2 regions of the Pseudoalteromonas sp. ECSMB14103 genome follow, and region 1 is predicted to be linked to the other one. Evidence: predicted binding sites of a transcription regulator. Region 1 holds the regulator's gene; the other holds the start of a gene.
What was found. Region 1 encodes sigma-54, which starts transcription at its own class of promoters, with help from an activator protein. Its sites were predicted from a motif close to GTTGGCACGNNNNTNGNNT; they were not measured.
Positions count from the first base shown of each region.

Region 1 (7,401 bases):
TGCGTAACTGCAAAGCTTTCGCCAATTGTTTGCGCTAAATATACAGAGCGATGTTGCCCGCCAGTACAGCCAATCGCAATAGTTAAATAGCTTCTGTTATTTCGCTCTAGGTGTGGTAGCCATGTTTGTACAAAGGTTTGTATTTGCCATGTAAATTTTTGAACTATGCTGTGGCTAGCCAAATAATCTTTTACTGGTTGGTCTAGGCCATTGAGTGGTTTTAGTTCAGGCTCCCAGTGCGGGTTAGGTAAAAAACGTGCATCAAATACGTAATCTGCCTCTTTAGGAATGCCATGTTTAAAACCAAATGATTCAAATGTAACAATCAGCTGCTTATCTTTTTTACCTAATATTTTTTCGCGAATTGATTCAGCAAGTTGATGAACGCTTAGCTCACTGGTATCGATCATGTAATCGGCGCGCGTAATTAGCACATCGAGAAGTTCTTTTTCTTTTTTTATGGCTAAATCAAGCGGAAGTGAATCTATTGATAAAGGGTGTAAGCGTCTGGTTTCAGAAAAGCGCTTAATAAGGGTTTGATCTTCACTGTCTAAGTAGAACAGCGTTGGTTTTGTAAAACCCGGTAAGTATTCGATGATGTGATTAAATTCATCTTGCTCTTTTGGTAAATTTCGCACATCTATACTAACGGCAATTTTATCGTAGTTATCAGAAACGCTTCTAATTAAAGAAGGTAATAAATTTACTGGAATGTTATCTACGCAATAATAACCTAGATCTTCAACAACGCGCAAAGCAACCGACTTACCAGAACCAGAACGGCCACTTATGATAATCAACTCCATTAATCACCCTTTAAATTTGTTACGATTGGTCAACAATAATTTGATACAACTCAGCATCCGATTTAGCACAGCGAAGCTGCTTACAAAATTCTTTATTTTTTAGTTTATCAGCTATCGTTGCTAGCGTCTTTAAATGCTGTTGGTTATCGCCTTCAGGTACGATGAGTGCAACAAAAATATCAACAGGGCGGTTGTCTATAGCATCAAAATTAATCGGTGTTTCACTTACTAACACCAATGCTAAAGGTTCTTGTGCGCCGCTCATTCGGCCATGTGGAATAGCAATACCTCTGCCTATCCCTGTGCTGCCTAGCTTTTCGCGGGTTAATAAAGCGCCCAAAATATCCTGTTGAGATAAATACGGAAATTTATCGTGAGCCAGCTCGCTAATAAACTCTAAAATTCTTTTTTTACTATTAAAAAGGACCGCAGCTTTACTGCAGTCCTGGCATATAAGTGAACTTAATTTCATCATATTAGTGTCGAGCAAGCTTCTCTTTGTGTTTAATTACTTGACGGTCAAGCTTGTCAATCAATGAATCAATAGCTGCATACATATCTTGATGTTCAGTGGATGCGAATAATTCAGCACCACTTACATGAATAGTTGCTTCTGCTTTTTGATTTAGTTTTTCTATATCAAGAATGACATGAACATTATTAATATGATCAGAGTGCCTTTCTAGCTTCGCAAATTTGGTATTTATATAGTCTCTTAATGAATCAGTTAGTTCTACATGACGACCAGTTAAATTTAGTTGCATAAGCATTACCCTCTTTGTTTAGCGTCTTAGATCAGGCTCTTTCGCTGATTTGACGGTGGAATAGCCAGAGATTCGCGATATTTTGCGATTGTACGTCTCGCTACTTTAATTCCTTGCTCAGCCAATATATCCGCAATTTTGCTATCACTCAATGGTTTTGCTGAGTTTTCTGCTGCGATTAATTTTTTAATAAGTGCACGTATTGCCGTAGATGAACATTCTCCACCATTTTCGGTACTTACGTGGCTTGAGAAAAAGTATTTAAGCTCAAATATTCCACGCGGTGTGTGCATATACTTTTGCGTAGTTACGCGCGAAATTGTTGATTCGTGCATTTCTACCATTTCGGCAACATCATTTAAAACCATCGGTTTCATGGCTTCTGGGCCGTGTTCAAAAAAGCCCTGTTGTTGTTTAACAATACAGTTAGTTACTTTTAAAAGTGTATCATTTCTACTTTCTAAGCTTTTTATAAACCATTTAGCTTCTTGTAAATGTGAGCGAATAAATTGACTGTCGCCGCTTGATTTAACTGTACGCGACATCGCTGCATATTGGCTGTTTACACGAATTTTTGGCATGCTGTCTGGGTTTAACTCTACAATCCAGCGGCCTTTAATTTTTTTAACTGACACATCAGGTATTACATACTCAGACTCTTCTCGTACTATTGTGTCTGCAGGCTTAGGGTTGAGCGTATGAATAAGTGTCATTACTTCTTTAAGCTCATCTTCTTTGAGCTTCGTTTTTTTCATTAATGTACGGTAGTCACGAGCAGCTAACAAATCAATGTGCTCGGTTAAAATCATTTTTGTTTCATCAATAAAAGGCGTGCCTTTATCAAATTGATTTAACTGAATACACAAACACTCTTGTAAGCTACGTGCCGCAATACCCACTGGGTCAAATAGCTGAATGCGCTTTAATACCGCTTCTATTTCGTCAAGTTCAACCTCAACGTCATCATCGTTATCTTGATTAAAGCTCTCTAAAATCTCTTCGCAACTGAGTGTCAGTATGCCTGAATCATCCACCGCTTCTACAATAGCAATAGCAATGGCTTCATCTGTAGGGCTAAATGGCGTTAATTGTAATTGCCACATTAAGTATTCGTGAAGCGTTTCAGTTGATGCGCCCTGATATATAGACTCATCTTCAGGCATTGGTCCTGAAGATGATGCAGGGGCTGCACTCATGTACTCATCCCAGCTAACGTCCATTGCCATGTCGTCACTTACAGTATCTTTAGCAAGCGCTTCACCACTGTCTTGTTCATACTCGCTAGGGGCTTCATCTGCAGATACGGTTACTGTAACTTCATCGTTATCTGCTTTTTGCTCATTTTTGCCCGCAAGATCATCGGCATAGTCTTGCTCCTCAACCTCAAGTAATGGGTTGCTGTCGAGCGCTTCTTGTATTTCTTGCTGAAGATCCAATGTGCTTAATTGCAGCAAGCGAATAGCTTGTTGCAACTGAGGTGTCATTGTAAGTTGCTGGCCCATGCGCAGCTGTAGTGATTGCCTCATGTATCTCTAACAATCCTTTTAAGTTGTTATAGTTAATACTAGCAGATGCTTATAAATAAGGCGTAAATGTTACAGCCTAAATTGCTCGCCTAAATATACATCGCGTACAGTTTTATCATTTAATACGTGTTCAGGGGTACCAGAAGCAATCAGTTCCCCATGAGAAACAATGTAGGCTTTTTCGCAAACATCAAGGGTTTCTCTTACATTGTGGTCTGTTATTAATACGCCAATCCCACGGTTTTTCAGGTGTTCAATAATTTTTTTAATATCTAATACTGAGATAGGGTCAACACCGGCAAATGGTTCGTCTAGCAAAATAAACTTTGGATCTGCGGCTAAAGCACGTGCAATCTCTACTCGGCGACGTTCTCCGCCCGATAATGCCATACCTTTGCTATCGCGAATGTGTTGAATGCTAAATTCATCTAATAGATTATTCAATGTATCTTCTCTGGCTTGTTTAGTGAGCTCCTTTCGAGTTTCTAAAATAGCCATTAAGTTTTGATACACTGTTAATTTTCTGAATATAGACGACTCTTGTGGTAAGTAGCCTATGCCTAATCTAGCACGACTGTGCATAGGTAAAAGCGTAATATCGTTATCATCGATAGATATTTTGCCTTTGTCGCTAGGGACTAAGCCTACAATCATGTAAAAGGTTGTTGTTTTACCTGCGCCGTTTGGCCCAAGCAAGCCTACAATACTGCCAGCTTTAACTTCTAAGCCCACATTTTTTACAACTTCACGGCCTTTGTAGCTTTTGGCTAGTAGCTCTGCTTTTAATGTACTCATGGTTGGCCTTTGTCATTTTTTTTAGGCTCCACAGGCACTAAGATAGTGTGTACACGGTCAGTTGAGCTTTCATCTTTTTCGGCGCTAATAAGCTGCTGTTCTATATCGTAGGTAATGCTTTTAGCATTCATTTTTTGCCCAGCTTGAGATATCTCTGCATCTCCAATTAATGTTAAAAAACGCGTTGAAACATCGTATCTAACTTCATTAGCGCTGGCGCGCATTATTGTGCCGTCGGCTTGTTTTTCTTCAAAATAAGCAGGCTTACCTGTAGCTATTAACAATTGCTTGTTGTCGCCTAGCTCATCGCGCTTGTGAACCTCAAGGCGGTCTGCGGTAATTTTTCTGTCGCCATGAATAATTTCAACATTTTTTTCGAAGATACCTACGTTTTCTTTTAGTTGACCCTCTTGTTTATCCGCACTAATCGAAATTTGATTTGCAGAAATTGGCGCTGTTGGTTCAGCGGCATTAGTACCTAATGCAAGTAAAAATGTTGGAATAATAAAGAGTGTTGATAGTTTATTGGTCATAATAAATAGTTCGCGTATGGTTAATTAATTTTATCACTTCGGTTTTTAAATCGGCTTCTAAGCCTTTACCGGTGATTTTTAAATTGGGCCCTGTAACAATGACAGGCTGCTCTGATTGCATCGTTAGTAATTTTATATCTACCTGAATGTTATCAGCATTAATTTTATCTATCATTGCGTTATCAGTTAAATTACTAGCAACAACGTTACCTTCTAATATTAATTGTCTGCCTTCGTACAATGTTGCTTCATTAGCGTTAATTCGCCATGTTTGCTTGTTGTTGTATAGCGTAAAAATAGGTTTATCAAAAAAGGTAAACCCTAATTCTTGATATAGCTCCATTCGCGCTGCCGTTACTTTATGGCTGATTTTCCCATTTTCGTCATACGCTGTTTGTTTTAGCTCTATGGCTGTGTAATCTGGCTTTGCAATTATGTCTGCTTCGGTTTGTTGTGGTAAATTTACTTGTGTAAAATAAGGGTACCAAAGCCAAACCATACAGCTGATGAATAAAACGCTTAATATTATGCGCGCTGCATTCATGAACTAGTCCCTTTTGTGGTCAAAGGTTTGTTATTTTCAAGCATTAGCAGGTCGGTTAGTTCTCTCACTGCACCAAAGCCACCTGGCATTTGTGTTGTATAATGTGCTAAACGTTTTATTAGCGGATGTGCGTCATTTACTGCAACAGAAAACCCTACTAACTCCATCACTGGCATGTCTGGGCCATCATCGCCAATGTAGGCAATTTGCTCATCATTTAAATTGAGCTTTGTTTTTAGTTCTTCGTAAGCGAGTAATTTATTTTCTTGGCCTTGGTATATATGTTGTACTGTTAAGCTTGTCATACGCTGTTGTACTATTTTTGAGTGGCGTCCTGTAATTACCGCAACTTCAAAGCCACTATTAATTAGCGCTTTAATGCCAAAGCCATCTTTTGTATTAAATGCTTTGAGCTCTTCGCCTTGGTTACCCAAATAAATGCGACCATCAGAAAACACACCATCAATATCACAAATAAGTAGCTTTACTTTTTTTGCACGTGCTTTTGCGTCTTCACTCAATGGTTGATAGAGCTCTTCAAATTGCATTTATAATACTCCTGCTTTTAGTAAGTCTTGCATATTTAATGCACCAATAGGGTGGTTTTGCTCATTAACGATGATTAAACCATTAATACGCTTTTGCTCCATAATATTAAGTGCTTCAGCGGCCAAAATATCTTGCGTTGCCGTTGTGCAGGACTTGGTCATTACAACATCTATTTGTGTTGTATGTATATCAATTCGTTGTTCTAAAATACGACGTAAATCACCGTCGGTAAAGAGCCCTACAAGTTGTTGCTGAGAATCAACTATGGCTGTCATGCCTAAGCCTTTTGCCGACATTTCTATCAGTGCATCTTTTATAGTTTGAGTAACGTTAATAATAGGTGTGTTTTTACCGCTATGCATGACATCTTTTAGGGTCAGCAGTAAACGTTTACCTAAACTGCCGCCGGGGTGAGATAGCGCAAAGTCATCAGCTGTAAAACCGCGAGCTTCTAACAGTGCAACCGCCATGGCATCGCCCATTGCAAGTGTTGCTGTTGTGCTTGCTGTAGGGGCTAAGCCTAACGAACAGGCTTCTTTTTGTACTTTTATGCAAATATGTACGTTTGCAAGCGTTGCCATTGTTGAGCTAGCGTTGCCTGTCATGGCTATCATTTTTGCGCCGAGGCGTTTCAAAACGGGAATTATATTGAGGACTTCGCTTGTTTCACCAGAATTAGAAATTAGCATAACCACATCATTTTTAGTGATCATACCTAAGTCGCCATGGCTTGCCTCACCTGGGTGTACAAAAAATGCAGGGCTGCCAGTACTTGCTAATGTCGCCGCTATTTTATTGCCAATATGACCCGATTTTCCCATGCCTATAACAATAGTTCGGCCTTGGCAGTCGTATATTAACTGACATGCTTGATGAAAATTTTCATCCACATATTGTGCAATATCACTCAATGCTTGGCGCTCTATGTCTAATACACGTAGGCCTTGTTTAATAAAATTTAGCGTTGCCATTACTTACCCTACTTGACTGAAAATATACCCTTGGTAGCCTAAAAAAGCGATTAATAATAAGCCGCCCTCTACTCTATTGATGCGCTGAGCACCTCTAAAGTTCAATGACATGATAATAAGCGCAACCGTGGCACCAATCATAATAAGTATGTCGCGGTTAGCAACAGACGGGTCAATAACAGAAGGGTTAATAATGCCTGCGAAAGGCAGCACGGCAAGAATATTAAAAATATTAGAGCCAACAATATTACCCAGTGCTAAGTCATCTTCATTTTTAAGAACCCCTGCTATTGAAGCTGCAAGCTCGGGCAAGCTAGTACCTATTGCAATAATTGTTAAGCCAATGACTAAATCGCTTAGGCCAAAATATTTTGCAATATCGACCGCTGAATCTATTAAAAAATGTGCACTGACAGGGAGTAATACCATACCAATAACTAACCAAATGACTGCTTTTTTTGTTGGTACGTCATTGGGTACTTCATCACATGCTTCTGATACAAATGGGTCTGTTTGATTTTTAGCACGTAGCGAAACAATAATCAGCCCACCAATAAAGACGACAAAACCAATTAATAAGGCAACGCCTTCAGCAAGCGAAAAGTAGTTATCTGAAAAAATATACCAAGTAGCTAGAGATACGATAAGCACTAATGGGATTTCACGTTTTAATGTACTTGAAGAAACGCTAAGAGGCCTAAATAAAGCGGTAATACCTAATACCAGTAAAATATTTGTGATATTTGAGCCAATTGCGTTACCTACCGCTGTGTCTGTTTTTCCAGCCAATGCAGCAGAGGCTGACACCATCATTTCAGGTGCTGATGAGCCCATGGCAACAACAGTCAAACCAACAATTAAGGTTGGTACGCCAAAGTTTTTAGCCAGTGCGGCCGCACCATAAACAAACCTG
Region 1 is NZ_JWGY01000001.1:247,484-254,884, forward strand. It holds gene rapZ (RNase adapter RapZ) at 1-806, opposite strand, end outside; gene ptsN (PTS IIA-like nitrogen regulatory protein PtsN) at 826-1,278, opposite strand; gene hpf (ribosome hibernation promoting factor) at 1,283-1,570, opposite strand; gene RF53_RS01100 (RNA polymerase factor sigma-54) at 1,597-3,096, opposite strand; gene lptB (LPS export ABC transporter ATP-binding protein) at 3,166-3,891, opposite strand; gene lptA (lipopolysaccharide transport periplasmic protein LptA) at 3,888-4,424, opposite strand; gene lptC (LPS export ABC transporter periplasmic protein LptC) at 4,414-4,968, opposite strand; gene kdsC (3-deoxy-manno-octulosonate-8-phosphatase KdsC) at 4,965-5,516, opposite strand; gene RF53_RS01125 (KpsF/GutQ family sugar-phosphate isomerase) at 5,517-6,488, opposite strand; gene RF53_RS01130 (calcium/sodium antiporter) at 6,492-7,401, opposite strand, start outside.

Region 2 (7,401 bases), 110 kb from region 1:
ACTATATTGGATAAAATATTGGCTGAGTTTAGAATACTTTTTAGCGCAATATCTTTTTCACTATTACTGCTGTCAGATAAGCCAAATTCGGCCAAGTTTAAGATACCGTGAAGTGGTGTTCTTAGCTCATGCGACATATTAGCTAAAAATTTACCTTTTAAATTATTGGATGTATCTGCTTCAGCTTTTAGTTTTTCAAGCTCTTGAATATGAGTTTTTTGCTGTTCTAATGCTTTACTTAGTTCTCTGTTTTTTAGCCTTAACTCTAATTGGGCTATTACCTCTTTACTTAAAATAGTTAACGCACTAATTTGTTTTTTAGTTAATTTTTTAGGTTTATCACTAATTACACATAAAGTACCAATTGTACTGCCTTGCGGTGTGATAAGGGGGGCACCTGCATAAAAGCGAATGTTTGGATCGTTGGTTACTAAAGGGTTGTCGTGAAAGCGCTCATCAAGTAAAGCATTTTGTATTTCAAATACTTGGTCTTGCAAAATAGCATGGGAACAAAACGCAATATCACGCTCTGTTTCACTGGCATCAATACCGTATTTTGATTTAAACCATTGTCTTTGCGGATCGACTAAGCTTATAAGTGATATAGGGGTATCACATATATCTGAGGCAAGTTGAGTTAAGTCATCAAATACTTTTTCTGCTTCTGTATCTAATATTTCGTACTCATATAATGCTTTTAATCGAGATTGTTCATCCGCTGGAATTCGCGCTTTCTGCATAGTAATACCTAATGTTTATATTGCGTTACTATAGAAGTAAAGTGAACTGAATGACAACTTTTAACTACAAGTTACAATAAAGAGACAAATATTCGTTAGCTTTATTATAGACAGCCCGCCATTTACAAAAAGTTATTGATTTACATTAAGCTCAATAAAAATAAGTTGGAAGGTTAATTAATCAATTATAAAAATTTAACGGACCTTTATTGGGTATAGTAGCGGTAAGCACTGTACCTTTGAAATTAAACCAACCAAACAATTATATATTGTTTATTTTAATGGATTTTAAATATCATTAGATATTTAATTTAGTTTACAGTTTTGGTGTAAACACCTTATTGAGTAGCTTAAGCTGGAAAATCTACTTTAAACTTTCAATTAGCTTTAGCTTACTTTTAAAATTTAACTTTACATGAATGTAGCGAGCTAGTGTGGCAATTAGTACCAAAGTGCCAATACCTACTTGTGTGAGCCATATTGTTGTGTGGTTGTACATTAAAATGCTCACGGCCGCAGTGATGCAAAGTACTGCCCACAAAATGGAACAGCCTATAAGGTTTAAGCGCCAATAGTTTATTTGATTAATGAGCTGCTGCTTTTTAAAAAGTAGTAAACCATTAACATCTAGGGTGTGTGTTTTTATTAGCTTTTTGCGCTGAATAAATGCCCATACTGAAAACCCAATTGGTAACGGAGTTAAAATTGCGTATAACACTTGCTCAGGAGTGCTAGTTGCTTCAAAAACTAACGCATAGATACAAAATAAGCTAACAAATGCGCCAGCAACTAAGTCTAACCATGCTTTAATTGATTGTTTTTTTCTTGCCGATGTAATTTGGCCCAGTAGTGCGGCAGTATCTAGTTTTGGAGTCGCATTTTTATAGTCTTTTTGCCATTGTTCTAATAGTGGATCCATAATTATTATTGCTCCATTAGCTTTTGAAGTTGCACACGTGCGCGGCTAGCGCGCTTGGCAACGTTCGCTTCGTTTAGACCTAACGTATGTGCTATTTCGGCTTGGTTAAAACCTTCTAATTGAAGAGAAATAACTTGCCTAAATTTTAATGGTAGCCGTCTCATTGCTGTCATTAAATCATACGTGTTATCGCTGTGTTTGTGAGAATCAGTACTAACCAAGTCAAGTAAAGGGTCGCTTAAATTATGACGATCTTGGCGACGTGTTTCTTTTAAAACATGATCGACAGCACGGTTGTGTGCGACCCTAGCAATAAAGGTCTTCATACTTGAATCGCCTCTAAAGTTTTCTACTGCATGCCAAACAGCTAACGATATATCTTGCAGTAGGTCCTCTCTAAGTGCTTGGTCTGCTTCATGTGTTGCAGCAATACGCGCCATTAAAGGTGCGTATTGCAGTAGTATCTCATGAATATGATCCCTTTTTTCCACTAGTCTTCCTTGTTTTTGATGAATACACTTCTGTAAGCAATATAGCTTATACACGTGAGTATAGGACCCGTAATAATCGCACTTAATAAAAAAGTATAAGGAGCTAACAATAGACTTAAGAAAGAAATTAGCGCGATTAAACACATTGGTTTAAACGCATAGAAAAAAGCATTTAGGCTACTTTTTAATGCTTGCAGTACATTTTTATCACCAAGTAAAACACAATAGCCTGCAAAACTGACAGGCAGTGTAACAGGAATAACCGAGGCAAAAATAATACCTAGTTGCCATTGGGTAACTTCAGTAGGCTGCGAAAATAAAAGTAAATTTATGCCATCATTTCCTAGTAAAAGCTTTGCTACAAATAACTGAAGAAAAAAAGCAGATGCTAAAATTGCTGAAAGCGGAATCATGCTTAGCCAGTTTTTAGCTTTAAAGATCGACTTCAATGAAAATACTTTTTGAGTGGCCAAATGGTGAATGACGATAATAGCGCTGCTGCCTACAAAAGTGGCAGCCCATTTGGAGGCTAGCATGCCATAAGGGGCGGGTAGTATTTGAAAAATACCTTCAATAATTAAAGGAAGCAGTAAAAATAAAAAAAGTTTTACAGGTGCTTGCTTAAAAAGTGAAAAACCGTCTTGAAGCCATTGATTAGCTTTCCTAGCGGGTAAAGTATGTAGTGGGGTTACTGTTAATGTATTCATAATTACTCTCCTTTTGATTGTTATGTTATTAGTCGATAACAATGAGAATAACCTGACATTTTATTTTTAATTAAAGTAAAAAATTTAAAACACAAAAATAGATTTATAATTAGATTAGCTTACACCACAAGCAGGATATAAATTAAGCACTTCAGTAACTACTTGACCAAATAGAGCTTGTTCTTGCTTTGACAAATTAATCGTTGGGTCAAATTTCATGATATCGGCGGGTCGTGAAGTAATTATTTCTGAAAAAGTCATTGCTGTTAATACATTGCCTGCATAAGAGGCATGGTTGCCATCATCCATATGTAGTTTTGCATTTGGCATCAAAACTAAAAGCCTGTTCCAAACAAGGCCAATAGGAGCTACGCAGCTAGGTTGTTTAGCGCTTATTGATAAATGTAAGTCGTATACACGCTGGCCTTCTTCAGGGTTGCCTCTTTGTGGGTGTTCAGGAAATAAAATAGGTGTGATATTTTGTGCCTTAGCTGATGAAATTAAATGCTCAGCGGCATCAGTAGGGTAAGTTGTTAAACCAGACTGAGAGTATTTTTGGCCTTGAAAAATGGCATGGCTTGGATTTTTGTTTTTAAGTTTGTCTACGTTTGCCCTAATACTCACAATATTATCTAAAAATGGTCCCGACACTGTGGTTGTTTGAACTGACTTATCTGGGTATTGGTTTTCGATTATATGCTCAATGATCCGCCCTAACTGACTGCTGTGACTATTGCCATAAATAATAATGTTGTAATTATCTTCGATATTATTTTGTGTAATTGGAGTCTGACTGACACTTGTATTTGATTGAGGAACATTGGTATTACTGCTGCCTGAGCCGCAGGCTGATAAAAATATTAAAGAAAAAAGCCAAAATTGTTTAGGGGTATTAAAACTTATCATACTAATTTGTACCAATATTGAAAACTACTTACTGATACTAGTAGGTTAATTCTTATGCCACAAGTTCTTGCACGGCTCAAATACCTTAGTAATATTTTGTTTTATGATTTAAACAAAAAGCCCAGCAAAAATGCTGGGCTAAGGTACTTAGGTAATAAAGGTATTATTGCGTTAATTCACCAGTAGCTGACTCTATGTGTGCTCTTACAAACCACTGAAATTGCTCAAGATCGGTAAGTTGGCTTATTAACATATCTTCAGATACTGGATCTAAATCTGATACCGTTTCGATGGCTTTACGGTGATCGGCATTAATACCGTTGTACACCTTATCTAACGCGCCTAAATGCTCGGTAACAAGTCCTTTACCTAATGAATATTCGTTCCATGTACGGCGGTCAACAATTGACTTAGGTGTCCCTACTGGTATGCCGCCTAAAGTGGCAATACGCTCGGCTATTGTATCTGTCATTTCGCGCACAGCTTCAACCTGAGGGTCTAGCATTTCATGCACGCCTATAAAATTAGGACCAACAACATTCCAATGAATATGTTTTAGTGTTAATTGAAGATCTATAAGTGCAACCATGCGGTTATCTAAGGCTGCGATAGTTTTTTCAGCTGATTCGTTGCTCATACCTGGTGCAGTAAATTTAGCTTGCTTATTTGTATTGCTCATAACTTCTCCTACTTAACTATTTAATATTTTCACGTAGTCCTTTACGTAATAAATACGTGATAATTGTATGAAGCAATCAATATGCCGAAAGTTAAACTAAATAAAATTGCTTTAAATCAGTCGCTTGTGTTTTTGCTTTTGTTTGGTTTTTTATTAATATGAGGTGGTTATGAAAAGTCTGCATCTTTTTGTAAAATTTGCAGACCAAATAGATTTGCTGAAACTAAACTAGAATATTTTTAACGGGTGTATTCATGTGCCTTTAGTAATTCAAGCGGTATTACTTCAAGCGATTTTTTATTAGTGGCCTGCAAGATTACTGGCGGCGCAACGTTTGCTTGTTGCGCATGAAGCCATCTTATTGCGCATAAACACCATTTGTCGCCAGCTTTTAAGCCTTTAAAATCGTAAAGTGGATTGGGCGTTATGAGATCATTACCTTGTGACTTCGAAAACTGTAAAAATTCTTCGGTCATAATTGCACACACACTATGATTACCGCGATCAGAGTCTGGTACATAGCAAAAACCTTCGCGAGTATACCCGCCATTCCCACAGCATAACTGCAACCGGGAATCCAGAACGTTATATTGATTTGCCATTAGGTGCCTTAAGTCATTATGTTTAATACAGTAAAAATTACTTTATCAGGCGCTAAAAAGTATAGCTACTAAAGTGAGGATGTTTAATTATGACTTTTTAAAAAAATCGGGGCATTTAAATGAAGGGAGGAGGGGAAAAGTATTATTTGTGCCACAAACTAGTTTCACTAGATCGTGGCACAAGTTAAGTTAAAGTTTGTTAACTATTCGTATTTTCTGGCTTTTTTAGTTTTGATTACTGCAATGTATGCGTGCCAGCTTGCATAGCTAAGTAGTGGCATAATCACAATAAACCCAACAGCCCCAGTTACAAAACCAAGCGCAACCATTAGGAAAATGCATATTGACCAAACAACCATCGGCGCAAAGTTATTTTTAACGGCGTTAATAGATGAGACGATAGCTGTCATTATGTCTACGCGTCTTTCCATCATAATTTGTGGTGTAAATGCAGACACTGAAAAAACAGACACGAGTAAAACGCCACCTGCAATTGTACCAAGCGTTAAAAATGCTGACAGTTCTTCAAATGTTGGGTTAGCGTAGTTAGGGTATAAAGCATGAACAAGGGCGGCAATGCGCATCCACGCAATCATTATTACGAGTAATAATATTGCAAATCCCCACTCTCCAACTGGGTTTCTAAACATCGACTTTAGCGAATGCCTAAAAGTGGGTTTGTGGTCTTTTTCGAGTTCCCATGCTACGTCGTATAGGCCGGCTGCGAAAGCGGGTCCAATTAAAACAAACGCAACAGTGGCGGGTAAAATTACAAACACGCTTTGTGCAAAAAATGCAGAGTAGATAATAGCTGCAGGAATAATACTAAACACTAGGCCATAAATTACAGTAAGTAACGGGGCTCGGGTCATATCTTTAAACGCAAGTGCTAACCAGTGAAAAGCAGCGAACGTATCTACTTTGTTACACTCTATACAGCGAGCAAATTCGGTATTTTTTTCAATTGTTTTTGTTGTAGGCATAAGTGGAGCTCCTCTATAAAGCCTCTATTTAGGTTTAGGTCATAAACGCTTTATTTACAAATATTAAACATACATACGGAGCTAAAATTAAAATTGTTCACTAAATAAACGTTTTATGTTTTTAGAAGGGGGGATTACAAAAGGAAATTTTATAGGAGGATTGCTGAAATCAATATTAATAAAGTACTACTTAACCTGTGGGCAGGTTAAGTAGTTAAATAATGCTCAGCCTAAGCTGATTGCTAGGTATTGTATCTCGTCACCATTTATTTGTGGCAAAAAGTAAATATCGTTGTATTTAAAATATTGCTGAGAGTTTATCGTAACTGGCTCAGCTGACGATGGTAGTTCATCGTAAACTTGCCCTAAGCTATAGTCGAAGACGTTGCCAATTTTAATTGCTTTGTTGCGCTGAATTATTGGCGCGTCTACCACTTTATAGCCGCCGTTATCAGCAATATAAAAAACGTTCTGATAAGCATAATATGTGGTGTTGCGATGTTTCATACGCGAATAATGTCTTGGAAGTTTTTTAATGCGCAGTCCGCGAGGTGGCATCACAGCGTGATAGCCTTTTTTAGCTTTTCGGTAGTAAATGCCGTCATTAAAGCTAAATGAAATTCCATTAAACCAAATAGAAGTACTTCTTCTTGGCAAGTGCCTTATGTATCTATTTTCTTTGTAATAACGCGGCTTATACCTATTAGTTAGGTAGTTATATTTATGATTGTCGAAACGTAGTTGTTTACGCTTTTCTTGCTGCTTTTTTTGCTTGTTCTTTTCTTTTTTACGGTCTTGGCGCTTTTCTTTTTTTTGCTCTATACGTAGTTTTTTTTCATGGCGACGTTCATCGCGCTTATACTCAATGCGTTTAGGGTTTTCGTGCTTATAATTTTTATGAGCTTCTCGCTCGTTGGGCGCTGCAATTGCGGTGCTTGAAAGCGCGCTAATGGCAATTATACCCGATAGTAAAAATGTAAGTTTCATAGTGTGCCTCGTTTATGTTGTTACATAACTAGGCTTAATATTAACCTCTGAAACTGAACATTAACTGACCTATTTAATGTTTGGACGTTCCTTTACATTGCTTTACGTAAGCTAAACAGTTTCTTACTTATTATTACAGTTTTAAACAGGGCGCTTTAAACAATCTATACATGTGATAAAAAAAGAGTGCAGGTTAAAATTAAAGACTAACTTATAAGCCAAGCTATTAAAATTTAAATCATTTTAATAGCTTGTTCATTAGTGCTTAGCTGGGGCTAACAAATCTCATCGAGTAAATGCATCACACGTTCGCTGGCTGCTTCCATTTTATGAATATGCTTAATTGCAGATTCTTTATCGCCATTTTGAATTGAGTGCAGAGCCGCA
Region 2 is NZ_JWGY01000001.1:358,413-365,813, forward strand. It holds gene RF53_RS01620 (GAF domain-containing hybrid sensor histidine kinase/response regulator) at 1-740, opposite strand, end outside; gene RF53_RS01625 (hypothetical protein) at 1,105-1,659, opposite strand; gene RF53_RS01630 (RNA polymerase sigma factor) at 1,665-2,150, opposite strand; gene RF53_RS01635 (hypothetical protein) at 2,150-2,857, opposite strand; gene RF53_RS01640 (hypothetical protein) at 2,972-3,763, opposite strand; gene dps (DNA starvation/stationary phase protection protein Dps) at 3,927-4,442, opposite strand; gene RF53_RS01650 (DUF2237 family protein) at 4,682-5,044, opposite strand; gene RF53_RS01655 (DUF2189 domain-containing protein) at 5,248-6,027, opposite strand; gene RF53_RS01660 (DUF6515 family protein) at 6,253-7,014, opposite strand; gene RF53_RS01665 (methyl-accepting chemotaxis protein) at 7,290-7,401, opposite strand, start outside.
Region 2: dps (DNA starvation/stationary phase protection protein Dps) is a predicted target of sigma-54. The motif match lies at 4,513-4,531, and genes of this name have one in related genera.